DNA from 2 places in the Candidatus Pelagibacter sp. HIMB1506 genome. Region 1 is predicted to be linked to the other one. Evidence: riboswitches for the same ligand, from Rfam matches in the RefSeq annotation. Region 1 holds a riboswitch; the other holds the start of a gene.
What was found. A riboswitch is a leader RNA that binds a small molecule or an ion and turns the genes downstream of it on or off. The one in region 1 is predicted to bind S-adenosylmethionine.

Region 1 (15,691 bases):
GAAAAAATAAAATACCTTTTGTTACAGGTAAAATTGCAGTTTCAAAGAACAGTTTAATTTATAGTAAAGAAAAGCAAAAAATTACTAATATTTATTCTGATAAATTTTCGCATTTTTTAAGATATAAAAATGATACGATATTAATTTCATACAAAACCTTAAATAAAGATAATCCAAAACTTAATTGTAGACTTAAAAACAAAAATAATTTTTCACCTATAAGAGTTATTTTGGATAATAAGCTAAATTCTAATCCAAACTCTTACTTAATAAAATCAGCAACTAAAGTAAAAACAATTATTTTTTATAACAAAGCAATAAAATCAAAAATCTCATTATTTAAATCTAAAAAAGTCTTATTAATCAAATCTAAAATTAATAAAAATAGAGAATTCAAATTAAAAGAGATATTAAAAAAACTTTATTCCTTAGGAAGTAGAAATTTATTGGTTGAAGGTGGAGATAAACTTACAAAATCATTCATAAATGATAAAATTTTTAATAAATTTTATTTGTTTAAAAGTTCGAATAATTTATCTAAAAATACAGAATTTGTTAAATTTAACAGTTTAAATACTTTAAAATCAAAATATAGATATAAGTCAAAACTAAATCTGAAATTAAAAAAAGATAAAATAGATTTATATAAAAATTATGTTTAACGGAATTATATATAACCAAGGTACTGTCAAAAGAATTACCAAAAGACCAAAAGGTATTAATATATTTGTTAAAAGCAACTTAAAGGTTTCATCAAAAGATATGGGATTATCAGTTGCATGTGACGGGGTATGTCTCACATTAATTTCGTATAAGTCAAAAATAATGGAGTTTTATTTATCTAATGAAACTTTAGTTAGGTCCAAATTTAAATTTCTCAAAACAAATGATGTTTTGAACTTAGAGTTACCTTTGAAATATGGAACTAAAATTTCTGGTCATATTTGCCAAGGACATGTTGATACGGTTGGAAAAGTTAATAGTATTAATAAAATAGATAAATCTTATCTTTTTGATTTTGAGATACCAAAAAAGGAAAGAAAACATCTAATAGAGAAGGCGTCAATATGTGTAAATGGTATCTCTCTTACAATTTCAAAAATTACAAAAAAAGGTTTTCAAATTTGGATTATTCCTCACACGTATAAAGAAACTAATTTATCTACTTTAAATAAATCTAGTTTGGTAAATATTGAGATTGATATCTTGTCTAAATATGTAAGAAATTATTTTAATGATAAAAAATAATTTTGCATCAATTGAAACTATTATCAACATTGCCAGAAAAGGCGGGATGTTCATATTGGTTGACGATGAAAAAAGAGAAAATGAAGGCGATTTAGTAATATCGACATCGGATACTAATTCAAAAAATATAAATTTTATGGCTAAGTATGGCAGAGGTTTAATTTGTTTAGCTCTCGATAGTGTTCAGGCTAAAAAATTAAACCTTTCATTAATGTCACCAATTAATCAATCAAGAAATAAAACTGCATTTACAATATCTATTGAAGCAAAAAGAGGAATTACAACAGGAATTTCAGCAAAGGATAGAGCTAAAACAATTAAAGTTGCTTCAAAGAAAAATGCTAACAAAAATGAAATTGTATCTCCAGGTCATGTGTTTCCAATAATAGCAAAAGATGGAGGTGTCCTTGTTAGAGCTGGTCATACAGAAGCTTCAGTTGATATTTCAAAATTGGCAAAAAAAAATAATTCAGCTGTTATTTGTGAAATTATGAATGAAGATGGAACAATGGCCAAAGGTAAGGATTTATTTAATTTTGCCAATAAGCATAAACTTAAAATAGGCAAGATTGAAGATTTGATTGCTTATAGACTTAAAAAAGAAAAATTAATTAAACTAAAAAAACAAAGCTCAATAATTGTAAAAGATCAAAAGTATAATATTCGAATTTATGAAAATTTAATTGATGGTGCAGAACATTTTGCTTTAATTAAAGGAAAAATAAAAATGGGTATTGCCCCAAGGGTAAGAGTAATCTCTTCAAATGTGGTTCAAAATTATTTAATTAATCAACAATTACCAAACTCATTTAACAAAACTTTAAATTATTTTAAAAAATATAACAATTGTGTATTAGTCTTTATTAAAGATTCTAATTTAAAATCTGTAACACAAACTTTGAAAGATTATAAAAATAAAGATTTTTATAAAAAGGGTAATGACAAATTAATAAGAAATTATGGAATTGGTGCTCAAATTATAAAAGATCTTAAAATTAAAAATATGATATTAATCACAAAATCTCCAAAAAAAGTTATTGGTTTAGATGGTTATGGTATAAAAATTACTAAACAAGAATTGATATAATGAAGAAAAAAATTTTGGTTGTTATAGCAGATTATTACAAAGATATTGCAGATGGATTACTTAAAAGTGCTTTAAAATTAATCTCAAAAAAAAATAATATAAAAGTTATTAACGTTCCAGGAGCTTTTGAAATCCCAGTGACTATTTCAAGAAATATAAATAAGTATGATGCTTTTTTAGCTTTAGGCTGTGTGATTAAAGGTCAAACTCCTCACTTTGATTTTATTTCTCAAGCAGCAACAAATGGTATTATGGAATTATCAATTTTAAGTAAAAAACCAATTGGGAATGGAATAATTACTTGCTTGAATATGTCTCAAGCAAAAGCCAGAAAAAAAAAGGGTGCGGAAGCAGCTGAAGCAGTAATTTCTGTTTTATCTCAAAAATGAGAACACATTTTAATCCAAAAAATAATCCTAGGGTTATAATAATTCAAAAACTCTATGGTAAATTTTATAACGAAGACGATGAACTACAGTTTCCAAAACACAGATTTAAAAAATTTATTAAAGATATTGTACTTGGAACTATTGAAAGAAATGATCTAATTATAGATGAATTAAAAAACAAATTAGGTGAAGAATTTGTCTTTGAAAATTTAGATAAGGTTTTTCAAACTATTTTAAAAGCTGCTACATATGAATTAATGTACAAACCTAATTTATCCTTAAACATCATTATTAAAGAGTATTTGAATTCATCAAATTATTTCTTAGAAAATTCACAAACTAAGTATCTAAATGCTTTGCTCGATAATGTTGGAAAAAAATTAAGAACAAATGCATGAATTTGAACTTATAAACAATTATTTTTCTAATATTTCTAAAAAAAATAAAGCAGCTTTAAATTTAAACGATGATGTTTTTTTTGATAAAAAAAAAGGATTAGTTATTTCAGTAGATACATACAACATAGGTACACATTTTATTGATTTTAAAAGACCAGATTTAGTTATTAAAAAGATTTTAAGATCTTCAATTTCTGATTTAATTTGTAAAGGAGTAGAGCCAAAATATTATTTTATTGCTGGATCAGGGAACAAAAAAAATTTTACAAAAAATAATCTTAAAAAAATATCCAATTCTTTAAGGGAAGAGCAGAAAAAATATGATTTATTACTAGGAGGAGGGGATACAACTTTTTCTAATAAACTTAGCTTTACAATAACTTCAGTTGGATATTCAAAAAAAATAATCTATAGAAATCAATCTAATGTAAATAATGATATATATGTTACAGGAAATTTAGGTGATAGTTTTATTGGACTTCAAGTTTTAAAAAATAAAATTAAGTTGAATAAATCTAAAGAGAAGTATTTTATTAATAAATATTATATGCCCGATATCCAAAATAAGTTTTCTAAAAATTTACTTTCTTTAGCATCTAGTTCTATGGATATATCTGATGGTTTAATCGCAGACTTGAATAAATTAATAAACAAGCAAAATGTTTCTTATAAAATTTATGAGAAATTTATTCCTGTATCAAAAAATCTTAACAACCTAATCAATAGTAAAAATTTAAAAAAAATTGATCTAGTTTCTAATGGAGATGATTATCAAATTTTGTTTACTGCTAAACCTAAAAATGCCAGAATCATAAATAAATTAGGTAAATCTCTTGATATAAAAATTTCTAAAATAGGAACTATTTTATCTGGTAAAAATAAGTCTTTAATTTTAGATCAAAAAGGTAGAGAAATCGCCAATAATGCGGATGGTTATATCCACCAATTTTGAAGTTAATTATTGTCTTTTTTGACTTTTTTTGTATTGTCCGGGCTTAAAAAATTAACAACCAACAACTAAGGGTTATATGAGCGCAACTGTCGAAACTATTTTATTATACACAATCGGAGCAGGTTTTTTATCTATCGTTTATGGGTTTTTAACCGGAAAAAACATTTTAAATTCAAGTGCAGGAAATGCAAAAATGCAAGATATTGCATCAGCTATTCAAATCGGAGCAAAAGCTTATCTAGCAAGACAATATAAAACAATTGCAATTGTTGGTGCAGCTGTTCTTGTAATTGTTAGTATTGCGTTTAGCCCATTAGTTGGTCTTGGTTATTTAATAGGTGCAGCATTATCTGGTATTGCAGGATATGTCGGCATGTTAGTTTCTGTAGAAGCTAATGTTAGAACTGCTGAAGCTTCAAGAAAAGGTCTAGCTCAAGGTCTTTCAGTGGCTTTTAAATCTGGTGCTGTAACTGGTATGTTAGTTGCTGGTTTAGCATTGTTAGCAATAGCAGTTTATTATTTTTTATTATTGAAATTTGATGTAGATGAAAGAGAAATAGTGAATGCTCTAGTTGCTTTAGGGTTTGGTGCTTCTTTAATTTCAATTTTTGCGAGATTAGGTGGAGGTATTTTTACTAAGGGTGCAGATGTTGGAGCTGACCTTGTTGGTAAAGTTGAGGCTGGAATTCCTGAAGATGATCCAAGAAATCCAGCAGTAATTGCTGATAACGTTGGAGATAACGTTGGTGACTGTGCTGGAATGGCAGCAGATTTATTTGAAACATATGCTGTTACTATTGTTGCAACTATGGTTTTATCATCAATTTTCTTTGTAGGTGATCTTAATATGATGATCTACCCTCTTACAATCGGTGCTGCTTGTTTGTTAACATCTATTATAGGTACATTCTTTGTTAAACTTGGAAAAGATAATAATGTGATGAACGCATTGTACAAAGGATTTATTGTATCTGCTGTTGCATCGTTAGCTATTCTTTGGCCTGTAACTGATCATGTAATTGGTTTTACAAATGAATACACTGTTAATGGAAATACATTTAATGGAATGGATTTATATTACTGTGGAGTTATTGGTTTAGTTATTACTGGTTTATTAATCTGGATTACAGAATATTACACAGGAACAAGTTACAGACCTGTTAAATCAGTAGCTTTATCGTCAACAACCGGTCATGGAACTAATGTTATTCAAGGTTTAGCTGTATCGATGGAAGCAACAGCAATACCTGCATTAATCATTGTTGCTGGTATCTTAATTACAAATTCTATTGCTGGCCTATTTGGTATAGCAATTGCTGTTACAACAATGTTAGCGTTAGCTGGAATGGTTGTTGCGTTAGATGCTTATGGTCCAGTTACTGATAATGCTGGAGGAATAGCTGAAATGTCTAACTTGGACAAAAAAGTTAGAAAAACTACTGATGCACTTGATGCTGTTGGTAATACTACTAAAGCTGTTACAAAAGGATATGCAATTGGTTCTGCTGGTTTAGGGGCACTAGTTTTATTTGCAGCGTACACAGAGGATATTAAACATTTTTCTAAAGAAGCAGGATCACCACTTGAGGGAATAGTTGTAACTTTTGATTTATCAAATCCTTATGTTGTTGTTGGTTTATTAATTGGTGGAATGTTACCTTATTTATTTGGTTCTATGGGTATGCAAGCTGTTGGTAGAGCAGGTGGTGCAGTAGTAGTAGAAGTTAGAAGACAGTTTAAAAAATTCCCAGGCATTATGAAAAGAAAACAAAAACCTGATTATGCTAAATTAGTTGACTTGTTGACTGTTGCAGCAATTAAAGAAATGATAATTCCATCATTGTTACCAGTATTATCACCTGTAGTTTTGTATTTTATAATTCTATCAATAGGTGGTCAGGTTGCAGCTTTAGCTGCAGTTGGGGCTATGCTTTTAGGAGTAATTATAACTGGTTTGTTTGTTGCTGTTTCTATGACTGCCGGAGGTGGAGCATGGGACAATGCTAAGAAATATATAGAAGATGGAAATCATGGTGGAAAAGGTTCAGAGGCACATAAAGCTGCCGTAACTGGAGATACTGTAGGAGATCCATATAAAGACACTGCCGGCCCAGCTGTTAATCCAATGATTAAAATTACAAATATTGTAGCTTTATTGTTGTTGGCTGTTATCGCTGCCTAATCTCTTTTCTTTTTTTGGCCCTCTGTCCAAGAGGGTCATTAATTTTTTGTCTCATACTAGACATAAAATCATATATAAAAGATTTTTTTCTAAATCCAGTTTTTGTTGTTGCCTCAACAATTTTTATATTTTGCATATCGTCTTTATTATAAAATTCTTTATTTTTAAGAATCCCATATTTATCAATTTCTAAAACCAACACATCGTTTTTAAATATTTTCATTCTACCTAAATTTTTTATTTTTGATTGTGTTTGTTTTCTCTCTATATAAATCCATATATCGTTATCAAATTTACTTGTTGTTGAAGGATTTCCCAAAATTTTTTTAATATCATTTTTATTAGTTTTATTTACAATTAGAACTGTTTGTTTTTTCTCCAAGAAAGGCACTCCATGATGTTTAACAACAGGTTTGAAAGTACAATTTGAAAGTATTAAAAATAATAAAAATATGTATAATTTATTCATGAGTGGTCATTATGTACATATTTATAACAATTTAATTAATTTCACTAGAAATAAAGATTTATATAAAGATTTAAATAGACAAGACAGTTTTTCTGATAGATTAACTTTATTTTTGCTTCATTTTTCATTTTTTCTTAAAAACTATAAAAATGAGGAAAATAAAAAAGTTTTACAAGAAATTTATGATTTCAACTTTAGACAGTTAGAATTGAGCATTAGAGAAATAGGATATGGGGACCAATCTATAAACAAAAAAATGAAAGACTATATTAATTTGTTTCACTCCATGGTTTCCGAGATACATTTTTGGGACGATTTACCGAAATCAGATAAAATTGAAAAATTATCAATATTTTTAGAAGATTTTAATAATATTGATGATTTACTTGATTATTTTGATGAATTTAACTTAAATTTATCAAAAAAAACTTTGAATTATTATTTAAAAAGTGTAAGTAACCCATAATTATGGCTGTACCAAAACGAAAACAAACCCCTTCTAGAACTGGAATGAGAAGGGCACAAACAATGAAATTTTCAACTAAAAATATAGTTGAGGATAAAAAATCAGGTGAATATAGGCTTTCTCATCATCTAGATTTAAAAACTGGTATGTATAAGGGTAGACAAGTTTTAGACCCAAAAGAATAGTATAATAATCTTAATGTCCGAAAAAATTAAAATTGCAGTTGATGCAATGGGAGGTGACGGTTCACCAAAAAAAGTAATTGATGGTATTGTTTATAACCATCAATCAAATAAAAACATTTTTTACAAAATATATGGAGATAAAAATAAAATTTCTCCATTAATTGAAAATAAAATTAATAAAGAGTTCTATGAAATTTTCCATACAGAGAATGCAATTAAAAGTACGGACAGTCCTTTAGAAGGTGCAAAAAGAGGGAAAGACACTAGTATGTGGCTTGCTATTCAAAGCGTTAAAGAAAAGCAGGCTGATATAGTAATATCTGCTGGCAATACTGGCGCTCTATTAGTTGTATCAAAATTAAATCTTAAAATGATTGAAAATATAGATAAACCAGCTCTATCTGCGCTTTGGCCAAATAAAAAAGGTATGAGTGTTGTATTAGATCTCGGAGCTAATATTGAGTGTAGTTCAAAAAATTTAAGTGATTTTTCATCTATGGGAGCTGCTCTTTATAATTCATTATACCCAGATGTAATAGCCAATGTTGCTTTATTGAATATTGGTTCAGAAGAATTAAAGGGTAATGAAGTAATAAAAGAAACATATCAAATTCTTAATGACAAAAAATCTGAAAATTTTAATTTCTCAGGATACATCGAGGGTAATCACATTATGGATGGTGAAGTTGATGTAATTGTATCAGATGGATTTACAGGAAATGTAGCATTAAAAACAGCTGAGGGAACTGCAAATTTTATTACAAGTGAATTAAAAAAAGCAATGACTGGAAATTGGATAGGAAAACTATCTTCTCTTCTAAACATTTCAAATTTAAAAAAATTTAAAAAAAGATTAGATCCGAGACTGTATAATGGTGCAATTTTTATAGGTTTAAACTCTCCGGTAGTAAAAAGCCATGGTGGTACCGACTACGTTGGCTTTGCTAACTCATTAGATGTTTGTCATAGAATTGTTAAAGGTAATTTGATAGAAAAGATTAAACAGAATCTTTAAATGAGAATAAATTTAACTAAAAAAGATTTAGTTAATTTAGTGTATATGCAACTAGGTTTTTCTAAACAGATTTCGGAAAACTTAATTGATGATTTTTTATCCACGATTGTTTCTAACATTAAATCAGAGAAAAAACTTAAATTATCTAAATTTGGGACTTTTTCCATTAGACAAAAAAAAAGTAGAATTGGCAGAAACCCAAAAACTAAGGAAACTAAAGTAATATCTAGTAGGGATGTTGTTTTATTTAAACCTTCAAAAGAATTTAAAGAGTATATAAATCTAAAAGATTATGAATAAAGCTGAACAGGCTTATAAAACTATTGGTGAAGTTGCTAAAATTTTAGACTTAAAAGTCAATAAGAAGGGTGCTTTGCCTACACACATAATAAGATTTTGGGAAACACAGTTTAAACAAATCAAGCCAAAAATTCTTAATTCCAATAGAAGATATTATGATGAAAAGAATATTGATCTTCTTAAGAAGATTAAATATTTGCTTAAAGATCAAGGAATGACAATTAATGGAGTCAAAAAGATCCTTGATAATGAATATACTTTAAAGCTTGACGAAATGGCAGATAAATCTATAAAAGCTGAAAAATTAAAAAATAAGTTAACTAAAATATCAAATATTTTAAAAACACTAAAATAAATGGCAAAAAAAACACACGTAAAAGTTAGAATGGTACCTGAAGCTAAACCAGATAGTCCTTACTTTTATTATGTAAAAAAACCAGCAGGTGGCGAAAAAGCTAAAGTAAAATTATCTGCAAAAAAATATAATCCAGATACAAGAAAACACGAAATGTTTGTGGAGAAAAAGCTTCCACCACACAGTAAATAAACTATTTTTTTTTAAAATTTCTTCTTTCGTAATCAATATAAGACCAAATCATATTTTTCCAAATACGATTAGTTATTTTTGGATCTATGCCTTGTTTTAAGGATTTTGCTTTAATTTTTTTTAAAATAAAATTAATTCTTTTCTTATCTACGATTTCTTTTTTAAATTCTTTAAGCTTTAAAACTTCCTCAACTAGCTTTGTTCTATATTTTATAAGTGATAACAGTTTATTATCTAATTTATCTAGCTTAACTCTTATTAAATCTAGTTTTTTTTTATTATTTGGCGACATTTAATTTATTGGAATACTTAATAATTATTATATTTATCTGAGCATGTACAGTGAGAATAATCATTTAAATAATCAACTTAAATTGTGGATGCTATCATTACTAATTTTAGTTTCTTTAATAATATTAGTCGGAGGCTTGACTAGATTAACTGACTCTGGCTTATCAATTACTACTTGGGAATTATTTGTTGGTTTTTTTCCTCCTTTTACAAATGAAAAATGGTTGGAATATTTTAGTTTATATAAAACAATTCCTGAATACAGCCAACAAAACTTCAATATGACTCTTGATGAATTCAAAGTAATATTTTGGTGGGAGTGGGGACACAGGCAGTTAGGGAGAATAATTGGTTTAACTGTATTGCTCCCAATGGTTTATTTTTCAGTAAAACATGGAGTTTGGATTATAAAAAAATATGGACTTATTTTTTTATTGGTTTGTTTTCAAGGATTTTTAGGTTGGTACATGGTATCAAGTGGATTAGTTGAAAGAATAGATGTTAGTCATTATAGACTAGCGATACATTTAGTTACAGCTTTTATCATTTTATCAATTGTATATTGGCAATTTTTAAAGTTATCATCCTTTTCAAATCAAACAGTCTCTATTAATCTTTTTATAGTAAAAATTTTTTTAGTTTTATTATTTTTGCAACTAATTATAGGCGCTTTTGTATCTGGTATGGATGCTGGTAAAATCTATAACACCTGGCCATTGATGGGAGTTAGTTATTTTCCTAATGATAGTAGTTTTAAAGAGTTTTTGAATTTGAAAGTTTTTGATAATCCCTCTATTGTTCAGTTTATACATAGAAATTTAGCATACTTAATTATTGTGTTTTATGCATTAATCCTCTTTAAGGTAATTAATACAGGAAACAAAAAATTATACAAACCTATCACATTAATTGGTTTGGCTTTGGCATTTCAAATTTTTCTTGGAGTGATAACTATTTTATCTGGAGTAAAAATGTTATTTGCATCTTTACACCAGATAAATTCTATTTTGATAATACTTTCAACTTTGTATTTTATATTTATCTCAAAATACAAAAGAGAGATTAATTAATTTCTATTTGTAGACATATAAATAAAATTAACTAACTGCTTTTAAATTACCTTTTGATGATTTGTCTAAAGCTTGATCTAAATCATCGATGATATCATCGATATGTTCTAAACCAATACATAGTCTAACATATCCAGGGGTTACACCAGAAGCAGCTAATTCATCCTCATTTAATTGACTGTGAGTAGTTGTTGCTGGGTGTATTGCTAAACTTCTAGCATCACCTATATTTGCAACGTGATAAAACATTTTTAAAGCCTCAATGAACTTTTTACCAGCTTCGATACCACCAGCTAATTCAATACCAACTAAAGCACCATTACCATTTCTTAGATATTTTTTTGCTCGACCTGATATTTCTTCATTATGCTCAGTTGAATAAATTACTCTCTCAACAGCTTTATGATTTTTTAAATAATCTACAACTTTTGCAGCATTATCACAGTGTTGTTTCATTCTTAAAGCAACTGTTTCAAGTCCTTGTATGACACCAAATGCATTATCTGGAGAAAGTGCCGACCCTAAATCTCTCAACAAAGTTACTCTTGCTCTAACTGCAAAAGCAACATTTGCACCTGTTAATTCGGGCACAGCTTTACCCCAAACAACACCTCCATAACTTGCGTCAGGTTCATTAAATAGTGGCTGTCTTTTTGGATCTGCTGTCCAATCAAAATTTCCACCATCTACTAGTGCACCCCCAACTACTGTTCCATGACCTGCTATATATTTTGTTAAAGAATAAACAACCACAGCAGCACCATGTTCAATTGGTTTACAAATTACAGGGGCAGCAGTGTTATCTAAGATTAATGGAATGTTATATTTTCTACCAATATCTGAAACCTCTTTAATTGGAAAAACTCTTAAATATGGGTTTGGTAATGTTTCTCCATAAAAAGCTCTAGTTTTATCGTCTATTACTTTTTCAAAGTTTTTTGGATCTGAAGGATCTGCATATCTTACCTCTATACCAAGCTTACTCAAAGTATGCGTAAACAATGAAACTGTTCCACCATATAGATCTGTTGAACTAACTATATTGTCTCCAGCTTGGGCAACGTTTAATATTGCAAAAGTAGAAGCGGTTTGTCCAGACGCTACAGTTAAACTCGCAAGACCATCTTCAAGAGCAGCGATTCTTTTTTCCAACACATCGTTAGTTGGATTCATTATCCGTGTATAGATATTTCCAAACTCTTTTAACGCAAATAGATTAGCCGCATGTTCAGTGTTGTTAAATTGATACGAGGTTGTTCTATAAATTGGAACTGCTACTGAATTTGTAGCTGGATCACTTCTGTAATCTCCACCATGTATTGCTATAGTTTCTGGATTATTTCTTTTTGTACTCATTTTTACTCCTTTTTTAGTGCTTTTGCTTTATGCAAGGCGCACAATACAGTTCAAATGCCTACCGATTTAAAATTTTATGAAAATTCCATTTTAGCAGTTTTATGCCCGCAATAGGATCAAATCGGCAATAGATAAATAGCATATTAGTTATGTTTTACAAGCTAAATATAAAATTGACTTTGAATAATTTAATAGTATTAATCCTCGCACAATGACAAAATTCACAAAAAAAGATCAAGTTACATCATCTTGGTACGAGATAGATGCAAAAAATGCAGTTGTCGGAAGATTAGCGACCGTTGTATCTAATATTATTAGAGGTAAAAATAAGACTACTTATACACCTCACATGGATGATGGAGATTTTGTTGTAGTAAAAAATATCGAACAAGCAAAATTTACTGGTAAGAAGTTTCAAAATAAAAAGTACTATAGACATACAGGACACCCTGGTGGAATTAAAGTTACTACACCAGAAAAACTTCATGAAAAAAAACCTGGAGAAACTTTGAAACTAGCAGTTAAAAGAATGTTACCAGGTGGTGTTTTGGGTAGAAAACAATTAACAAAATTAAAAATTTATTCAGGAAGTGAACATCCTCATGCTGCACAAAATCCAAAAGTTATTGAATTAGATAAACTAAACAATAAAAACATTGCAAGAAATTAATATGGAAAACGTACAATCAAACACAAAAACTCCAAAATTAAAGTTAGATTTTAAAGACAGTAAGTACGCGACAGGTAGAAGAAAAACTTCAATAGCGAAAGTTTGGTTAAAAAAAGGTTCTGGTAAAATTTATGTAAATGGCAAATTATATAATGAATATTTTGCTGATGAAATTCACAAAATGCAAATTACAAGACCTTTTGAGATTATAAATCAAGCTACAGATTATGATGTTAGATGTAGCGTAAAAGGTGGTGGACCTACAGGTCAAGCTGGAGCAATGGTTCATGGTATTTCTAAAGCCTTGGTTCTCTTTGATGAAAATTTAAAAACAACATTGAAAACTGAAAAGCTTACAACCAGAGATTCTAGAGCTGTTGAGAGAAAAAAACCTGGTAGAAGAAAAGCTAGAAGAAGCTTCCAGTTTTCTAAAAGATAATTTTTTTTACAATTTAAACTGCTATAATAAAAAATGCCTAAGCTAAATGCATTAGTTGCCGGATCTACAGGATATATTGGTGTTCAATTAATCAAGTTATTAATTAACCACAAATATATTAATATTAAATATCTATGTGGAAATTCGTCTGTTGGAAAAAATATTTCTTATTATGATAAATCTCTATCAAAAAAAAAATTACCTAAAATCGTAAAATTTAATCCTAAATTGTTAAATAGTATCGATGTTGTCTTTACAGCTCTACCAAATGGTGAAGCTCAAGATATAGCAAAAAAACTTAACGATAATATTACTCTAATTGATTTAGCAGCAGATTTTAGATTAAAAAAAGCTAATGATTATTTAAAATGGTATAAACAAAAACATCGAGCTCCAAAATTACAGAAGAAAAGCATTTATTGTTTACCCGAAATAAATCGTGATGAATTAAAAAATCACAATATTATTTCATGTCCAGGATGTTATCCAACATCAATATTATTACCTCTTGTTCCGCTAATTAAAAAAAAATTAGTTAAATTAAACAATATAATTATTGATTCAAAATCTGGTTATTCAGGTGCCGGTAGAGGAGTTCATAAAAAATATAAAAATAAAAATTTATACGAGTCTTTAAGTGCTTATGGTGTCGGTTTTCATAGACATAATTCTGAAATTCATCAATTTTTAAGCAAATTCACAAATAAAAATTTTCAATTTAGTTTTACCCCACATTTATCTCCAATGTTTAGAGGTATATTAAGTACAATTTATTTAGATTTAGAAAAAAATGTTAATCAATCAAAAATCATCAAAACACTTGAGATGTCTTATAAGGGAGAAAATTTTGTTAAAATATTAGACTCTGATAAACTCCTTAGCACAAATGATGTTATCAATACAAACAATTGCTTTATCACAGTGTGTAAATCAAAATTTAAAAACAAAATAATCATTATTTCTGCAATAGATAATTTAATTAAAGGTGGAGCAGGTCAGGCTGTTCAAAATTTAAATAATAAATTTAATTTTCCTGAAAGAACTGCTTTAAAATGAAATATTTGTTAATTATTTTTCTAATTTTTTTAAGTAATTGTTCTTTAAATAAAGATTCTCAGTATTGGACAGAACATCCTGCTGAAAGTAAAAAAAAACAAAAAAAAATAATTGAAATACTTAAAAAGTCAGACGATATAACAAAAATGACATTAGAAGAATATGAGATTTATATAGATGACTATACTAAAAAAAGTAAATATCCAGATATAAGCAAATGAATAATATAGTGAATGTTGCAGTTGTTGGACTTGGTCAAGTTGGTAATTATTTATTTAATGAACTAATTGTCAAAAAAAAAGATATTGAGCTTAAAACAGGCAAAAAAGTTAATATAGTAGCTATATCTGCAAAAAATATAAATAAAAAAAGAAAATATAAAATTAATAGAAAAATTTTTTACAAAAACCCATTTGAAATTTTTAAAAAAGAAAAAGTTGATATATTATTTGAGGTAATTGGACAATCAGATGGGGTTTCAAAAAAATTAGTTGAAACTGCTTTAAAGAATAAAATCCATGTAATAACCCCAAACAAAGCTTTAATTTCAAAACATGGAAACAATTTAGCAAAACTAGCTGAAAGAAATAATGTCAATTTAGAATTCGAAGCATCTGTTGCTGGCGGGATACCGATATTAAGATCTATTAAAGAAGGTTTAGCTACTAATAAATTATCTAAAGTTTATGGAATTTTAAATGGTACTTCAAATTATATATTATCAGAGATGGAAAATTCTGAGCAAAATTTTGTAGATGTTTTGAAAAAAGCTCAACTGCTTGGATACGCAGAACCTGGTAATCCTAAATTAGATTTAAATGGTTTTGATGCATTTGCAAAAGTAAGAATTTTATCTGCTTTGGCTTTTAATAGTAAAATATCTAATAAAAAATGTTTAATGGAAGGAATAGAAAAGATTGATTTAAAAGATATTAAAATTGCAAATCAATTAGATTTAAGAATTAAACTACTGGGTATCTCTGAACTCAAAAATAACCAACTTTTTGAAACTGTTCATCCATGTCTTGTAAGTAAAAAATCGTATATTGGTAATGTAAATGGAGTAATGAATGCTGTGATACTTAATGGCAAACCAGTAGGAGAAAGTGTATTACAAGGGGAGGGTGCTGGTCCAGGTCCCACTTCATCATCTTTATTATCTGACTTATTATCTATTTTAAGAGGAAACATCAAAAAGCCATTTGGTGTAAGTGCAAATAAGCTAAAAACTTTAAAAACTTACAACGTAAATAATTATGTTAATTCTTTATATTTAAGATTTGAAGTTAAAGATAAACCAGGCGTTTTATCTCAAATAACCAATCGTTTAGCTAAATATAAAATTTCTGTCAAAAGATTAATTCAAACTCCAGATAAGAAAAATAATAAAGCTACAATAGTAATAGTTACTCATAAAACCACAGAATTAAATTGTAATAGCTGTTTATCTATATTTAAAAAAAATAAGAATATCTTAAAATCACCTACGTTAATTAGATTGCTTGATTAATGGAAATATATTTCAAACTTATTGAAGTATTATTTCCTGTATTTTTTGTGGTTGGGATTGG
Region 2 (15,691 bases), 320 kb from region 1:
TTGTCATAAAATGTATGGCCCTACAGGATTAGGGGTTCTTTATGGTAAGAAAAAGTGGCTGGATGAACTTCCTCCTTACCAAGGTGGTGGCGGAATGATTAGAGAGGTTAAAAAAGATAGAATTACCTATGGTGATTTACCTAATAAATATGAAGCTGGAACCATGGCTACAGCGCAAGTTATTGCTTTTGATCAATCAATTAAATTTCTGGAGAGCGTTGGTATTGAAAATGTTATGAAACATGAAGCAGAATTAGTTGAGTATGGCCAAGAATTATTAAAAAAAAATAATTCAGTAAAATTAATTGGAAATCCAAAAAATAAAGGTGGAGTTTTGTCTTTCACTTTAGAAGGTGTGCATCCTCATGACATCGCAACAATTTTAGATGAAGACGGAGTTGCAATAAGAGCTGGTCATCATTGCTGTCAAATTTTACATGACAAACTTAATATACCAGCGAGCGCACGAGCTTCCGTTGGAATATATAATACTAAAGAAGATTTAGATAAACTTAATGATGCAATAAATAACTGTAAGAAAATATTTAACTTAAAATGAATTTAAAAGAATTATATCAAGAAATAATTTTAGAGCATGGAAAAAATCCAAGAAATCTTCGTAAGACAGAAGATTTTAATAAAGATGCCAAAGGCAACAATCCACTGTGTGGCGATAACGTTCATGTCTATTTAAAATTAAATGGACAAAGAATTGTAGAAGATATTTCATTTGAAGGTAGTGGTTGTGCAATTTCTATGGCTTCTGCATCAATAATGACTGATTTAATTAAAGGCAAAAATGAAAATGAAGCAAAAGAAATTGTTGAAGATTTTTTAGGGATGATTAAAGAAAATCCTGAGCTTAAATCAGAAAATCTTAAAGAAGATGAAAAAACAAAACTAATGTGTTTATCTGGAGTAAAACAATATCCAATGAGAGTAAAGTGTGCCACACTATCTTGGCACACACTAGTTTCAGCTTTTGATAATAAAACTGATGAGGTTAAAACAGAAAATTAATTATGTCGAAAAAAGATCAAATTATTGAAGAAATTAGAAAAATTTACGATCCTGAGTTACCAGTGAATATTTATGAACTAGGTTTAATTTATGATATAAAAGTTGAGGATGATAAATTTGCAAAAATTAAAATGACTTTGACCACTCCTAATTGTCCTGTTGCTGAAAGTTTACCTAAAGAAGTTAAAGATGGTGCAATGCAAGTTGAGGGTATTGAAGACGTTGATCTTGAATTAGTTTGGGACCCACCTTGGAATAAAGATATGATGTCAGAAGCTGCAAAACTGGAGTTAAATTTATAATGAATCCAATTATTAAATTAAGTGATAATGCTGCGGAAAGAATTAAAGAAATTATGTCTAATGCAGAAAAAGGCTCTTTAGGTGTAAGAGTTTCAGTTAAATCAGGAGGTTGTGCTGGCATGTCTTACGTCATGGAGTATACCAAAGAAGTAAATCCAAATGACGAAGTCATTGAGGAAAAAGGTGTAAAAGTATTCGTCGATTCTGCAGCTATTATGTATTTGCTTGGAACAGAAATGGATTACAAAAAAGAGGAGCTATCTTCTTCATTTGTATTCAATAATCCAAACGAAACAGAGAGATGTGGTTGTGGGGAATCCTTTAAAATCTAGCAAAAGTTGAATATTCCCATTTAACGCATATCAGTATTGCATTATACGCATACCTAGTATATATATCTAGGTATGAATAAATTTGAATTTAAAAATCTTGTTAAAAACCTAAAAGATACAATTAAAGAAAGAACTTTCTTTAAAGATTTACGTAAAGAAGTTGAGACCGGTGCAAACGGAACTCAAGATTACGTTGTTAAAAAAGGTATTAACAAAGATACAATTGCAACAACCAGACAGTAATTAAATATTAACTACTGTAATACATCTCAAACTCTACAGGATGAGGTGCGTGTTCAAATTTATGAATTTCCTCAAACTTAAGAGCTATATAAGCATCGATTTGGTCGTCAGTAAATACACCACCTTGAGTTAAAAACTCTCTATCTTTATCTAAACTTTCCATTGCTTCTCTTAAAGATCCGCAAACAGTTGGTATAGCTTTTACTTCTTCTGGTGGCAATTCATATAAATCTTTATCAAAAGACTCACCTGGATGTGTTTTGTTTTTAATTCCATCAATACCAGCCATTAGCATTGCTGCGAACGTTAGGTAAGGATTACCTGCTGCATCTGGAAATCTAATTTCACATCTTGCACCTTTTTTACTTAAAGTAATTGGAATTCTACATGATGCGGATCTGTTTCTAGCAGAGTAAGCTAATAATACTGGTGCTTCAAATCCAGGAATTAATCTTTTGTAACTATTTGTTGTAGAGTTAGCAAAAGCATTAATTGCTTTAGCGTGTTTTAAAATTCCACCAATATAGTGTAATGCAGTTTCAGAAAGTCCTGCATATGCTTCACCAGAAAATACAGGGGTATCACCTTTCCAAATAGATTGGTGAATATGCATACCTGAACCATTATCACCAGCAACTGGTTTTGGCATGAAGGTTGCAGTTTTTCCAAAAGAATGTGTCACCATTTGAACTACATACTTATAAAGTTGAACGTTATCTGCTTGGTCAACTAAAGTTCCAAAATACATACCAAGTTCATGTTGACTTGGAGCAACTTCATGGTGATGTTTTTCAACTTTGATACCAACTTCTTTTAAGTTTTTTAAATATTCACCACGCATATCTTGCTCACTATCAACAGGTGGCACAGGGAAATAACCCCCTTTAATTTGAGGTCTATGACCCATATTTCCATTTTCATATTCTTTACCTGAATTATATGGACCTTCTTTACTATCTATTTTAAATCCACTTTCATTCATATCATTTTTAATTCTTACATCATCAAAAACAAAAAATTCTGGCTCAGGTCCAAAAAACGCTTTATCACCAATACCTGATGCTTTTAAATATTCCTCTGCTTTTTTTGCAACTCCTCTTGGATCTCTTTCGTAAGGATCTTTTTTGATTGCATCTAAAATATCACAGAACAAAACTACAGTATTATGAGACGTGAAAGGATCCATGAACATTCTTGCAGTATCAGGTTTTAAAATCATGTCAGATTCGTTAATTGCTTTCCATCCAGCAATAGATGAACCATCAAAAAACACTCCTTCATTAAGCATGTCGGCATCCACTATTGATGCATCCATAGTTAAATGTTGAAGTTTTCCTCTTGGATCAGTAAATCTTAAATCTACGAATTCTGCTTCTTTTTCTTTAATATATTTTAAAACGTTTTCTGCACTCATTTTGTCTCCTATGTAATTTTGATGGTGCCTAATTAGCAAAAAAAAGTTAAAAAATAATGCTTATTTAATAAATAACACCTATGCATTTTTTACATAAGTAGTGTATCTACTCAATCAAATTAAGGAATTTAATAAATTCAATGGAATCAATACTAAATAAAGAACCGGTAAAAAGGGCAGAAAAAGCTCTTAAAACATCCGATCAAAATTTAAATGTTATCGTCTTAGACAAAACAGCAAGAACTGCCAATGATGCTGCTACAGCTTTAGGTTGCAATGTTGGTGCTATTGTTAAAAGTTTACTTTTTAGGGCAGGTGACAACTATATATTAAGCTTGGTATCTGGAGACAAGCGTTGCTCATTAAATAAGTTAAAAAAAATTCTTAATGAAAAAGACGTGTCCATGGCATCTCCTGAGGCAGTTAAAGAAAATACTGGATATACAATTGGTGGAGTGTCTCCAGTAGGGCACTTGAAGCGATGTAAAATCTTTATTGATAAAAGTCTTGAGAGATTCCCAGATATATATGGAGCAGCTGGACATCCAAATGCTGTTTTCAAAATAAATTATAATAAGTTAATTGAAATAACAAACGGAACACCAGAAGATATTATTGAATGAGAGAACCAAAACTAATTGATTATAGTTTATTAACGTTGCTAGCATTGATTTGGGCATCAGCTTTTTTTAATATTAAAATAGCAACCTATTCGTTTGGACCTGTTACGATTGCGTTTCTAAGAGTTTTTTTTGGTTCAATTCCAGTTTTACTACTTTGCTTTTACAAACAAATTAAAATTGAGGCATTTTCAAAAGATTGGCATTGGTTTGCAATGATTGGATTTATAAATTTAGTAGCTCCATTTTTTTTAATAGCATATGGAGTTAAATCTGTTCAAAGTAACTTGGCAGCAATTTTAATGTCATCAACTTCACTTAGCTCAGTAGTATTAGGACATTTTTTCACCAAAAATGAAAAATTTAATTTAATTAGAACAACAGGAGTTCTAATTGGATTTTCAGGAATAGTTTATTTATTTTCAGATAATTTATTAATTAATGAAAATAACTTTACCTCAGCATTATTAATTTTGTTAGGTGCTACTTGTTATGTAATTGGAGGTCTTTTAACATTAAAAATAAGTAAGAAAAAAAATGAAAATGTAACCAGTTCAATTTTGATTTGGGCTACTATTATATTATTACCTTTAGTATGTTTGATTGAACAACCTTGGAAAACTGTTCCAAGATTAGATTCTACTATTTCAGTTATTTATCTTGGGTTGGTATCTACTGGAATTGCTTGGTTATTAAGATTTAGAATTTTAATTAACAATGGTTTAATTTTTCAATCTCAAGTATCTTATTTAATTCCAATATTTGGTACCATTTTAAGTTATATCTTTTTAAAAGAATTGGTTACTACTAAAGTTATAATTTCATTGATTACAGTTGCTACAGGTATCTATTTTGTAAGAAAAGGTACAAAATTTAAATAATGTTTTTTATTGCCTCTATATGAGAAGGGCGAGTTTCACAACATCCTCCGAGAATCGTGGCTCCATTTTCTTTAAATTTATTTGCAAAAATTGATATTTTTTCAGGATCTAAATCTTTTCTTTGACCTAAAAAACTATTGGGGTTAGATCCATCATTCTCTTTATACTGAGAAGTATAACCACCTTTAGGTTTGGTTGTAATAAATCCGTTTAATTTAAAACCAAATGGAACTTTAAGTTTTTGAATTTCATCTAAATTATTTTCATAATTTTCAGGCGAAACACATGCTAGAATTACTCCTAAGCAATTTTCTGTAATTATTGAATTAATTTCAGAAATTTTTTCTCCACTTGGTAAAGAATTTCCTTCAGAAATATGAACCCCAACTAAGTATGGTTTATTAAATTTCTTAATAGCTTGTATTCCACATCTAATTTCTTTGATACTGCTCCAGACGTCAAAATAGAAAAAATCTACTGAAGGATTTAGTATTTCTGCTAATTCTAAATGATCTTTTGTAATTTCTTTTTCGCTTCTCTTGTCTTCTTCATATGTCAAATCTTGAGGAGGAAGTCCTCCTGCAATCTTAATATGTGGATTATTTAATTTAGCTTTTTGTGCAATTTCACAGGCTTTCTGATTTAAGAATTTAAATTGATCTTCTATTCCATTTTCTCTCAATCTTTTTCTTCTCGTTGTAAAAGTTGTAGTTACAATTACATCAGCTCCAGATTTAATAAAATCATTATGAATATTAAGTATTAAATTGTGGTATTTTTCCTCAATTAAAGCATTTGCACTCCACAAAGTTCCTTTAGGTTCCATACCTCTGGCCAATAATTCTTGACCCATTCCACCATCTAAAATTTTTGTTGTTTTAAAAAAATCCTTATTCATTTTATCCTCACTTTTTTAGTGCTTAAGCTACATGCAGGTGCACAATATAGTTTAACTACCTTGCTAATTAGATCTAATGGGAATTTCCATTTTAGCAGTTTATGCCCGCAATAGGATCAAATCGGCAATTAGATTTATATAATATTATTAAAGTTTGTAAATTATTTATTAAAAATTATTTTAGCATTGAAAGAAAACGATCTTCTTTCTTCTTCAATATTAAAGGGGTAGGCTGTATGCATTAAGTAGTTTGGAAATATTAAAAGATCGCCTGTTTTTGGTATCAAATTAAAAATACTTTTTGAAAGAAAAGCTTTTTGTCCATTTATAAAATCAATTGTTCCATTGGTTTTTATTTTTTTATTTTTAACATTTTTATTTTTTGTCATATGTTTTGGAATTTTTAAATAACCAACACCCGATAAGTCTCCTTCATGATAATGTATAGGATTATACTCATTTTTATATTGGCTAACGACCCACAGATTTAAAATTCTAATTTCTTTAATTTTTTTAATATGTTCTTTAGTTAGAAAAATTTTAATATTTTTTATTAATTCTTTTTCCAAATTTTTTTTTATAAAACTTTTAGAAATTTGAACTTCTTTTCTAATTTGACTTGCTAATTTTGAACTATAATCATTTGATTTTGAGAAGATTTTTGTATCAACTTCATTGTTAAGTTTTTCTAAAAATTTTTTAGAAATTTTAGATTTTCCTATTGAAGGCCCAAATGGTTTAAAATTTTTCATGAGAGATTAAATATATCAAAAAATAATTAATTCAACTTAAGCTATAAGTGTTATGCCCATTCTTATAGCGACAAAAATTACTAAGCATGCAGTCATTAGAGCTAATATTTTGTTAGATAGAAATTTTATATTTAAAAAACTTCCAATTTGACCACCAATTAAGACAGCAATAAATAGTGGCCAGTAATTTAAAAATTCGTTGAAGACTATATCCTTTGTTAATTGACCACCTATACCAAAAATTGAATTTACTAAAATAAATAAGGACGCAGTACTTGTTATATGCTTTGGAAATCCTGCTTTTATCAAAAATAAAATAGGACTTAAAAATATCCCACCACCAATTCCAACCAAACCAGATATAAAACCAATGATTGATCCTATTAATATTGATAAAACTAGGGGTATTTTTTTAATTACAATTTTTTGTTTGTTAAAGGATTTGCTTTCAATAAGTAAAAAAATTCCAGCTAATATTAAAATGAAGAAAAGTAAAATCTCGAATAAATTTTTTTCAATTGAGATAGATGCTCCGATAAAAGCAAAAGGTATAGAACCAATTAAATAAGGATAAAGTAAATTAAAATTAATATTCTTTGATTTTAAAAAATTTATAGAATTTCCAGAAACTACAATAATATTACAAATCAAAGCTAAAATTGGAAAAATATAGTAAGGGATATCCCAAATTAAAAGTAAAGCAAGATAAGTTGAGCCACCACCAAATCCTATACTTGAATATAATACTGCAGTTATAAAAAAAAATATTGTAAGTATAATCATTAAAAAAATTTATTTATGATTGTAAATATAGCTTTACTAACTGTAACAGATACAAGAACAATTGATAACGATAAATCTGGTGCGATCTTGGTTGAAAAAATTAAGGAGGCCAATCATCAATTAATTGACAGAAAAATTTGTAAAGATAATAAAGCAGATATAGTTAAAATTCTAAAAGACTGGACTAATCATAAAGATATTGATGTTATCATTACAACTGGTGGCACAGGTTTAACTGGAAGAGATATTACACCCGAAGCTGTTGATGAAATAGCAGATAAACATATTCCAGGATTTGGCGAAGTTTTTAGGACTATTAGTTTAAAAACAGTTGGTACGTCTTCAATTCAATCTAGAGCTTGTGCAGTTCTATCAAATGGTAAATACATATTTGCCTTACCAGGATCCTCAGGTGGAGTAACAGATGCTTGGGATGGTATTCTTAAACATCAATTAGATATTAATCACAAACCTTGTAATTTTGTCGAATTGTTTCCTAGACTAAAAGAGAAATAAAAAAATATCTCATTATTTTTCCAAAACTCACAAGCAATAAAAAAATTAAAAACTTAATTCTCATCGTTCCAGCAATAAAAGTAATTGGATCACCAATAATTGGTACCCACGCAAATAACAAAGACCATTTACCATACTTTTTAAACCACCTGGATGATCTATCAATTTGTGTGTTAGTAAAAGGAAACCATTTTTTATCTTGAAATTTCAAGAAATAAATTCCTAGAAACCAATTGAAGATAGATCCTAAAATATTTCCAAAACTTGCAAAAAATATTAACAAAAATTTGTTATAAGTTTCTGATAATAAATAAGTTGCTAATATAGCCTCAGATGAAAAAGGAAGTATTGTTGCAGCTAAAAATGAAACAATAAATAGACTTAAATAGGCAAACATTAACTAGAATTGAATAGAAAGTTACTTCTGGTATTTTTCTTTCCATTCAGAGTAGGGCATTCCATAAATATGCTGCCTTGCATCAGGATCTGATATTTCTACTCCTTTTTTTTCAGCTTCTTCTCTATACCATCTAGACAAACAATTTCTGCAAAATCCAGCTAAATTCATTAAATCAATGTTTTGAACATCTTTTCTTTCATCTAAATGTTTCATTAATCTTTCAAGTGTAGCTGATTGAATTTCTTTTTTTAGATTATCATCCATAATTTACGTTCCTATTTTTAATTTTAATTCTTAAAGCAAGTAAAACAAGTATTATTACCAAATATACTAGTGGTCTAAAAAAAATTGTTTTAGATAACCATATATAATGAAGAGCTCCAAATATCGCTATTACGTAAATTAATCTGTGTAATTTTTTCCAATTGTTTTTAAGCAACTTCATCATCATTTGAGAAGATGTAATTGCCAATGGAAGTAGTAATACCCATGCTGCAAATCCAATAAAGATGTATTTTTTTTTCAGAACATCATCAATTATTGGCTGTAAATTAAATCTATAATCTATACCTACGTAAGTAAGGAGATGAAGAGATGCATAAAAAAAAACAAACAATCCCAACATTCTTCTAAAACTTATCCAAATATTTAAATTAGTTAGCCTTTTAAGTGGCGTCATACTTAATGTTAGACAGATAAATATTAAAGTCCACTCTCCAGTAAAATGAGTAATTTCTTTTACAGGTTCTGGCCCAAGTTTATTGAAGTATATTTTGTAAAAAATTAATAAAAAAGGAATTGTACTTAAAATAAATACACCTGGTTTAAAATATTTTCTCATTAAAAATATTTTTTTAGATCCATCCCTGTATATAAATTTGCAACTTCATCTCCATAACCATTAAACATGAGCGTTTTTACTCTTGGCACCCAAATATCTTTACCAATTATTCTTTCTGTTGCTTGAGACCATCTAGGATGATCTACATTAGGATTAACATTAGAGTAAAATCCATATTCTCGTGGAGATGCCCACATCCATGATGAAGTCGGCATTTTTTCTACAAATTTTATCTTAACAATTGCTTTTGCACTTTTGAAACCATACTTCCAAGGGATAAATATTCTCAGAGGCGCTCCATTTTGATTTGGAAGCTTTTTACCATACAAACCTGTTACAACTGTAGTTAAAGGGTGCATTGCTTCATCAATTCTTAATCCTTCTTTGTAAGGCCAGTTCAAAACCGGATATCTTTGACCTTTCATTTGTTCAGGATCATAAACACTTTCAAATTCAATATACTTTGCTTTGCTAGTTGGGTTTACTTTTGACAATAATTTACTTAGCGAAAAACCCATCCATGGAATAACCATTGACCATCCTTCTACACATCTTAATCTGTATATTCTTTCTTCAGAGACAAATGTTTCGGTTATTTCTTCCATAGAAATTTTGATAGGTTTTTCAACTTCACCCTCTATACTTAGTGTCCATGGTGATGTTTTAAAATTTTGTGAATTAACATAGGGATCACTCTTTGAAGTACCGAACTCATAATAATTATTATAAGTTGTTATGTCTTTGAAACTTGTAAGTTCATTCCTATCATCAGCTTGAGATTGACTTGCAAAAGGAATTGCGGCTACTGCTAAAGAACTTACACCATACCCAAGAGATTTAATAAAAGATCTTCTATTTTTATAAATTTTCTCTGGTGTTATTTCTGAGTACTTAATTTTTTTCATGAATAATAGGATTACCTTTTAACCAATCGCTTTGATTATTTGTATAATGTTCTTTTTTCCATATAGGAGACCTTTTTTTAATTTCTTCTATTATATATCTTGATAGAACATAAGCCTCATCTCTATGCTTGCATGCAACTCCTATAATAATACTAATTTCACCTAAATTTAAGTATCCTTTAGCATGTTCAATAAAAACACTCTTATTCTTTATATTTAGTTTTTCTTCAGCCTCATTATAAATTTCCTCAAAACTTTTTATTACCAAAGCATCATGGCTATCATATGTAATACCTAAAACACTTTTATTATTATTTTGATTACGAACTGTGCCACTAAAAATTAATGAAGCTCCAAAATCATTCGATGCTATAAACTTTTCAGCATCAATTAATGATAATTTTTTAACTTTACTATCTACAATGTCAGTATGAAGCATTAACCCCCTCCAATTGGAGGAATAATACCAATTTTTTCATTATTTGTGATTTTATAATTGTCGCTAACAATATTATTTTTTTCTGAACAAAAAGCTGAAGAGTTAATGATTTTTATATAATTTTCATTTCCATTAAATTTCTGCTCTACATATTGGATTATTTTATTCCTTATATCCTTGATTGTTGTCTTTTGACCTAGATCTAGTTCTAATAAATTTTGGTTACTAAAATCTCTTGCAGCTCCAAACAACTCAATTTTAACTTTCATAAAGTTTAGAAAAAATCTTTTAAAAAATTTGGAAGTCCATCTGGATTTTTCCATAATCCAGTTTTTCCACCTTCTTTAATTAATAATTTTACATTATCTATTTTTAGATGAGGATTTACAATTTTGCTTAAATCGTAAATTGTAATCAGAGCTGCATTTACTCCCATTATTGCTTCCATTTCCACACCTGTTTTGGCATAAGTAGAAACCACACAGTATACTTCTAGAGAACACTCTTCTTCATTCATTATGATTTTAGTAGCGGTATGATCTATTGGAAGAGGATGACACAAAGGTATTAATTCACTTGTTTTTTTAACTCCTAATACTGCCGAAACCTCTGCTAAAGTAATTGGATCACCCTTAGGCATCTTTTTACTTTTAATTAGTTCAAACACTTCTTTGACAACATAAATTTTTCCTGATGCCAAAGCTCTACGGAATGTTTCTTTTTTTTCAGAAACATCAATCATTTTAAATGAATTTTTTTCAAAAATTTCCTTTGCCCAGTTTTTTAAATCGTTATTAGTTACAATCTTTAAATTTTTCATTTTATCCACCTGTTGTTGATAGATTTTTTGTTAATCCTGTTTCTCCTATTTCAAGATAGTGAGATTCTTTTTTATAATTTAATTGTTTCAAAATTAAATCTTTCAGTTCTTCAGTTTGGTCATCTCTTTGCATCAAGTGTCTAATATTTATTCCAGTATTTCCAAATAAACACAATCTTAAATCACCTTTGGCAGTTATTCTTAGTCTGTTACAACTCTTGCAAAAATCTTTTGAGTAGGGTGCAATAACACCAAATTTTCCTTTGTATTCAGGATTTATATAATTCTTAGAAGGACCAGCATCTTTACCAAATGTTTGAATTACCCAATTATTATTATTTAAATAATCTGTAAATTTATTTGCAGACACATGATACTGATTAAAATAATCTAAATTATCTCCAGTTTGCATTAATTCTATATATCTAAAATCAATTTGATTATTTTTTATAAAATTAGCCCAACTTTTAAAATCTTCTTCTTTATCATTAACTCCTTTAAGAAGAACTGCATTAACTTTGATATTTTTAAAATTTAATTTTTGTAATTTTTTTATTCCTTCTAAAATCTCATTTAATCTATCATGTCCTGTAATTTTTCTAAAAGTTTTTGGGTCAAGACTATCAATACTTATATTTATACCATCAAGACCACTTTCATTTAAATCATCTGCAATTCTATCTAAGTGATATCCATTAGTAGTGATTACAGTTTTTTTAATACCTGAATTTTTTTTAATTATTTTAATTATATCCAAAAAATCTTTTCTAACTGTAGGTTCTCCTCCAGTTAATCTTATCTTAGATACACCTAATTCTGATAAAGCTTTTGCAAGTCTTCCAATTTCTTCTTTAGTGATAAAGGTTCTGTTATCACTTTTATCAATTTTATAACCATTGGGTAAACAGTAGCCACATTTAAAATTACACACATCAGATATTGACAATCTTATGTATGGAAACCTCCGTCCAAAACTATCTTTGAGAATATTCATATGATATATTGAGTATTATTTCTTAAATAATCTATGAGTCAAATTTTAAATGATAATGAGATTAAACTATTTAAAAGAGATGGAGCGGTATTTTTAAGAAATAAATTTGATATAAAATGGATTGAGCTTTTAAGATCTGGAATAAATAAAGCAAAAAACAATCCAAGCCCCAGGTTTACTAATCATACCACAGATCCAAATTTGCCTTGTTATTTAGAGGATTTTTGGACATGGAACTTACATAAAGAATTTGAAAATTTTGTTTTTAATTCACCTACAGCTAAAATTGCCTCTGAATTACTAGATGCCAAACAGATTAATTTAGTAATGGATAATTGGTTTTTTAGAGAAGCTGGCTCTAAATCTAAACCACCATTTCATCATGATATTTCTTACTTTGATTTTGAAGGTTCAATGTGTGTTTTGTGGATACCTCTTGAGCCAGTAAGAAAAGAAGACTCTATAGCCTGGATAAAAGGATCTCATTTGTGGAATAAATTATTTATAAGAACTCGTTTTAAAGACGGTCATAAAGTTGATGGAGCAGAAGGAGTTGTGAATGGTGTTAAGTATGAATTAACCCCAGATATAATTTCTAATAAAGAAAATTATGAATTTTTAGAATGGGATTTAGAAGTAGGAGATTGTGTATATTTTGATATTAGAACTTTACATGGAGCTTTATACGAAACTACTCCAAAATCAGACATAAACAGATTTACACTTAGAATGGCAAAAGAAAATTCAAAAATAATTTATAGAGGTGATTGGGCTAGAGAAGAAAGATCAATTATGGAGGCTAATGGATATAAAAACGGTGATGATTTAAGTGGTAAAATGTTTCCAACACTTTATGAAATTAATTCAAATTAATTATAAAATCTATTTGTCTTAAATTTTTTTAAAATTTAGCCTGGAGTATATGTCCTCTCAGCCTCTGGATCTTTGGTTGAGTAAGGTAATTTTAAAACTTCATTCCAAAATTCTTCTGGTATATCTGTTTCAGCCCAAGAAATATTTTTTTCAATACTCTGAACACTAGTAACACCACAAATGGTAGATGTTATTCTTTTATCTTTCATTGAAAACTGTAAGGCTGCAGCACCCATTTCAACATTATATTTTTTACAAACTTTTTCTAATTCTCTAGCTGGCGCAAGTTTTTCTTCAGTAGCATCCTGGTAAGTTATTTTTTTAAAATTACTTGGACCTTTTGCCAAAACACCACCTGCGTAAGGAGCAGCGTTAAAAATAGATATATTTTTACTATGAGCATAACTGTACATTTCATCTGCTTCTCTATTTAACAAAGTGTATCTGTTATGATTTATTATGACATCAAAGTCCCACTTTCTTAAGATAGGGAACATAATATCTATTCTTCCCATAGCTAAACCAACTGCTTTTGCCAAACCTTCTTCTTTAATTTTAAACAATTCATCCAATGCCCCATCTTTTTTAGTTACGTCATTTATATCTTTTACGTATTCTGGGTCATGAAGAAATAAAACGTCTACAGAATCAACGTTTAAAGCTTTTAAACTTTCTTCAACAGACTCCCTTGTTCTTTTTTTATCAAGAACCAATGTATCCATATTTCTATCGATCTTAGTTGATAAGACAAATTTTTCTGGCCACCCGCCATTTTCTTTTATTGCCATACCAATTCTTTTTTCACTTTCTCCCATTGCGTAATTTCTTGATGTATCAAGCAAATTTACTGGACCTTGAAAAAATCTTTTTAGTGTTTCTTGAGCTCTTTGTTCAGGTACTTCATAACCGTAAGTATCAGGCATACTTCCTAAAGAAGAAGTTCCAAAACTCAATTCAGTGACTTCAACACCAGTATCTTTGATTTTATTTTTTTTCATAAATTATATTTTTAGTTTATAAAACTTTACTGCATTATTATAAAAGATGTTTTGTTTTTCAGCTATACTTAATTCTTTAAGTAAATTTGTTGCTGCATTATACCATCCTAAATAGTTTGTTCTTAAGTTGCAAACAGGCCAATCTGACCCCCACAAAATCTTTTTATCAGTAAATAGATTTAATATTTCATCTACATATGGCTTTAGATCTTGCTCAGTCCAATTTTCGCAGGCTTCTGTGACCATACCAGAAAATTTACAATATACATTTTCTAGCTTAGATAATTTGTCCATACCTTTTTGCCAATGAATAAATTCTTCTTGTTTATTGTTACAGATTTTTGGTTTCATTAAATGATCTATAATAAATCTTAGAGAAGGATATTTTGTAGCAATTTTGTAAAAATTTTCCAGGTGCACTGGAAATCCTAGTGCATCAAAGCTTAATTCTAAATTAATTATATTTTTAAAAAAAGTATCAAAATTTTTATTTAAAACCCAATTTTCATCTGGAATATCTTGTATCATTGGTCTTACACCAAGAAATTTAGGATGTTTTGAGAAAATTTTTAATTTTTCTAATTGATTTTGGTCTTCAAAATTTACCCAACCAATAACTCCACAAACTAAATCAGAACCTTCAGCAATATTTAACATATATTCAGTTTCAGCATTAGTTGCTGCAGCTTGAACTAAAACAGTTTTGTGTAAATCTATAGACTCAGAAACTTTAGTTAAATCTTTAACTTCATATTTTCGATTTAATATTGGATTGTCTTTTGGCATCCAATGATAATCATCCCTTGAAGGATCCCAAAAATGTTGATGTGAATCAATAACTTTCATAAGTTATTATAAATTAGGTTCACTCTCCCAAAATGCTTTCATCTAAAATCTTAGTGTCATATGCTGAATAAGAATGCCAACCCGCAACCGTTTGATCAAAATCAACAATACTTCCAGTCATAATCCCCGACTCATCTGAGCACAAGAAAGCTAAGATCTTAGCAACATCCAAAGGTTTGTTTAATCTTTTAAATGGAACTTTGGCTTCAGCTTTTTTTAACCAGTCATCATCTGCATTATGAAATTTTTTTTGAATTACTGTTTCTGCTGGTGTATCTGTCCAACCTAAATTTACCCCATTAACTCTTATTTGGTGCCCAGATACTGAATTTGCAACATTTTTAATCATTACTGCTAATGCTGCTTTAGAAGAGCTGTAAGCAGTTAAGAAAGGCATACCACTATATCCAGCCATTGATAAAATATGAGCAATAGTTCCTTTTTTTTTATCTCTAATCATTATTTTTATAACATCTTGCATCATAAAAAGTGGAGCTTTTACATTTACATTAAAATTTTTGTCATAATTTTCCTCTGTAGTGCTTAAGATCGTTCCTCTTTCTGTAAAAGCAGCAACATTAATAAAACTATCTACAGTATTGAATTTTTTATCAGTCTCAGAAACTATTTTTTTACAATCTTCAAGTTTTTCTAAATCTGCTTGAACGTATAAGCATTCCGCACCTATACTTTCTATTTCAGATTTTATCTTGTTTCCTTTCTCTTTATTTCTTCCACAGATAGTTATTCCCTTAGCACCTCTACTTGCAAGCAATTTTGCTGTCTCAGCTCCACTACCTTGAGTACTTCCTGT

Region 2: another riboswitch for S-adenosylmethionine. It lies ahead of ACTTA8_RS04350 (homocysteine S-methyltransferase family protein); the one in region 1 lies ahead of ACTTA8_RS02565 (O-acetylhomoserine aminocarboxypropyltransferase/cysteine synthase family protein).

The regions. Positions count from the first base shown of each region.
Region 1 covers NZ_JBNAIS010000001.1:463,827-479,517, forward strand. Annotated here, with positions in the region: gene ribD (bifunctional diaminohydroxyphosphoribosylaminopyrimidine deaminase/5-amino-6-(5-phosphoribosylamino)uracil reductase RibD) at 1-662, shown strand, start outside; gene ACTTA8_RS02490 (riboflavin synthase) at 655-1,248, shown strand; gene ribB (3,4-dihydroxy-2-butanone-4-phosphate synthase) at 1,235-2,335, shown strand; gene ribH (6,7-dimethyl-8-ribityllumazine synthase) at 2,335-2,724, shown strand; gene ACTTA8_RS02505 (transcription antitermination factor NusB) at 2,721-3,122, shown strand; gene thiL (thiamine-phosphate kinase) at 3,115-4,074, shown strand; gene ACTTA8_RS02515 (sodium-translocating pyrophosphatase) at 4,151-6,256, shown strand; gene bamE (outer membrane protein assembly factor BamE domain-containing protein) at 6,243-6,725, opposite strand; gene ACTTA8_RS02525 (ubiquinol-cytochrome C chaperone family protein) at 6,724-7,191, shown strand; gene rpmF (50S ribosomal protein L32) at 7,194-7,376, shown strand; gene plsX (phosphate acyltransferase PlsX) at 7,390-8,391, shown strand; gene ACTTA8_RS02540 (HU family DNA-binding protein) at 8,392-8,691, shown strand; gene ACTTA8_RS02545 (MerR family transcriptional regulator) at 8,684-9,046, shown strand; gene ACTTA8_RS02550 (50S ribosomal protein L33) at 9,047-9,238, shown strand; gene ACTTA8_RS02555 (chorismate mutase) at 9,240-9,530, opposite strand; gene ACTTA8_RS02560 (COX15/CtaA family protein) at 9,619-10,599, shown strand; gene ACTTA8_RS02565 (O-acetylhomoserine aminocarboxypropyltransferase/cysteine synthase family protein) at 10,627-11,955, opposite strand; SAM riboswitch class V at 11,958-12,024, opposite strand; gene rplM (50S ribosomal protein L13) at 12,167-12,625, shown strand; gene rpsI (30S ribosomal protein S9) at 12,627-13,064, shown strand; gene argC (N-acetyl-gamma-glutamyl-phosphate reductase) at 13,098-14,120, shown strand; gene ACTTA8_RS02585 (hypothetical protein) at 14,117-14,341, shown strand; gene ACTTA8_RS02590 (homoserine dehydrogenase) at 14,338-15,630, shown strand; gene ACTTA8_RS02595 (AEC family transporter) at 15,630-15,691, shown strand, end outside.
Region 2 covers NZ_JBNAIS010000001.1:780,146-795,836, reverse strand. Annotated here, with positions in the region: gene ACTTA8_RS04390 (aminotransferase class V-fold PLP-dependent enzyme) at 1-559, shown strand, start outside; gene sufU (Fe-S cluster assembly sulfur transfer protein SufU) at 556-1,020, shown strand; gene ACTTA8_RS04380 (SUF system Fe-S cluster assembly protein) at 1,023-1,322, shown strand; gene ACTTA8_RS04375 (HesB/IscA family protein) at 1,322-1,654, shown strand; gene ACTTA8_RS04370 (hypothetical protein) at 1,727-1,897, shown strand; gene glnA (type I glutamate--ammonia ligase) at 1,905-3,311, opposite strand; gene ACTTA8_RS04360 (YbaK/EbsC family protein) at 3,452-3,934, shown strand; gene ACTTA8_RS04355 (DMT family transporter) at 3,931-4,812, shown strand; gene ACTTA8_RS04350 (homocysteine S-methyltransferase family protein) at 4,805-5,710, opposite strand; SAM riboswitch class V at 5,718-5,780, opposite strand; gene ACTTA8_RS04345 (putative 2OG-Fe(II) oxygenase) at 5,872-6,462, opposite strand; gene ACTTA8_RS04340 (sulfite exporter TauE/SafE family protein) at 6,499-7,245, opposite strand; gene ACTTA8_RS04335 (molybdenum cofactor synthesis domain-containing protein) at 7,261-7,761, shown strand; gene ACTTA8_RS04330 (YqaA family protein) at 7,742-8,158, opposite strand; gene ACTTA8_RS04325 (DUF1244 domain-containing protein) at 8,180-8,425, opposite strand; gene ACTTA8_RS04320 (sulfite oxidase heme-binding subunit YedZ) at 8,418-9,002, opposite strand; gene msrP (protein-methionine-sulfoxide reductase catalytic subunit MsrP) at 9,002-9,907, opposite strand; gene ACTTA8_RS04310 (molybdopterin synthase catalytic subunit) at 9,894-10,346, opposite strand; gene ACTTA8_RS04305 (molybdopterin biosynthesis protein MoeD) at 10,346-10,615, opposite strand; gene moaC (cyclic pyranopterin monophosphate synthase MoaC) at 10,621-11,166, opposite strand; gene moaA (GTP 3',8-cyclase MoaA) at 11,168-12,160, opposite strand; gene ACTTA8_RS04290 (phytanoyl-CoA dioxygenase family protein) at 12,194-13,033, shown strand; gene ACTTA8_RS04285 (aldo/keto reductase) at 13,069-14,031, opposite strand; gene ACTTA8_RS04280 (amidohydrolase family protein) at 14,035-14,877, opposite strand; gene ACTTA8_RS04275 (SDR family oxidoreductase) at 14,897-15,691, opposite strand, start outside.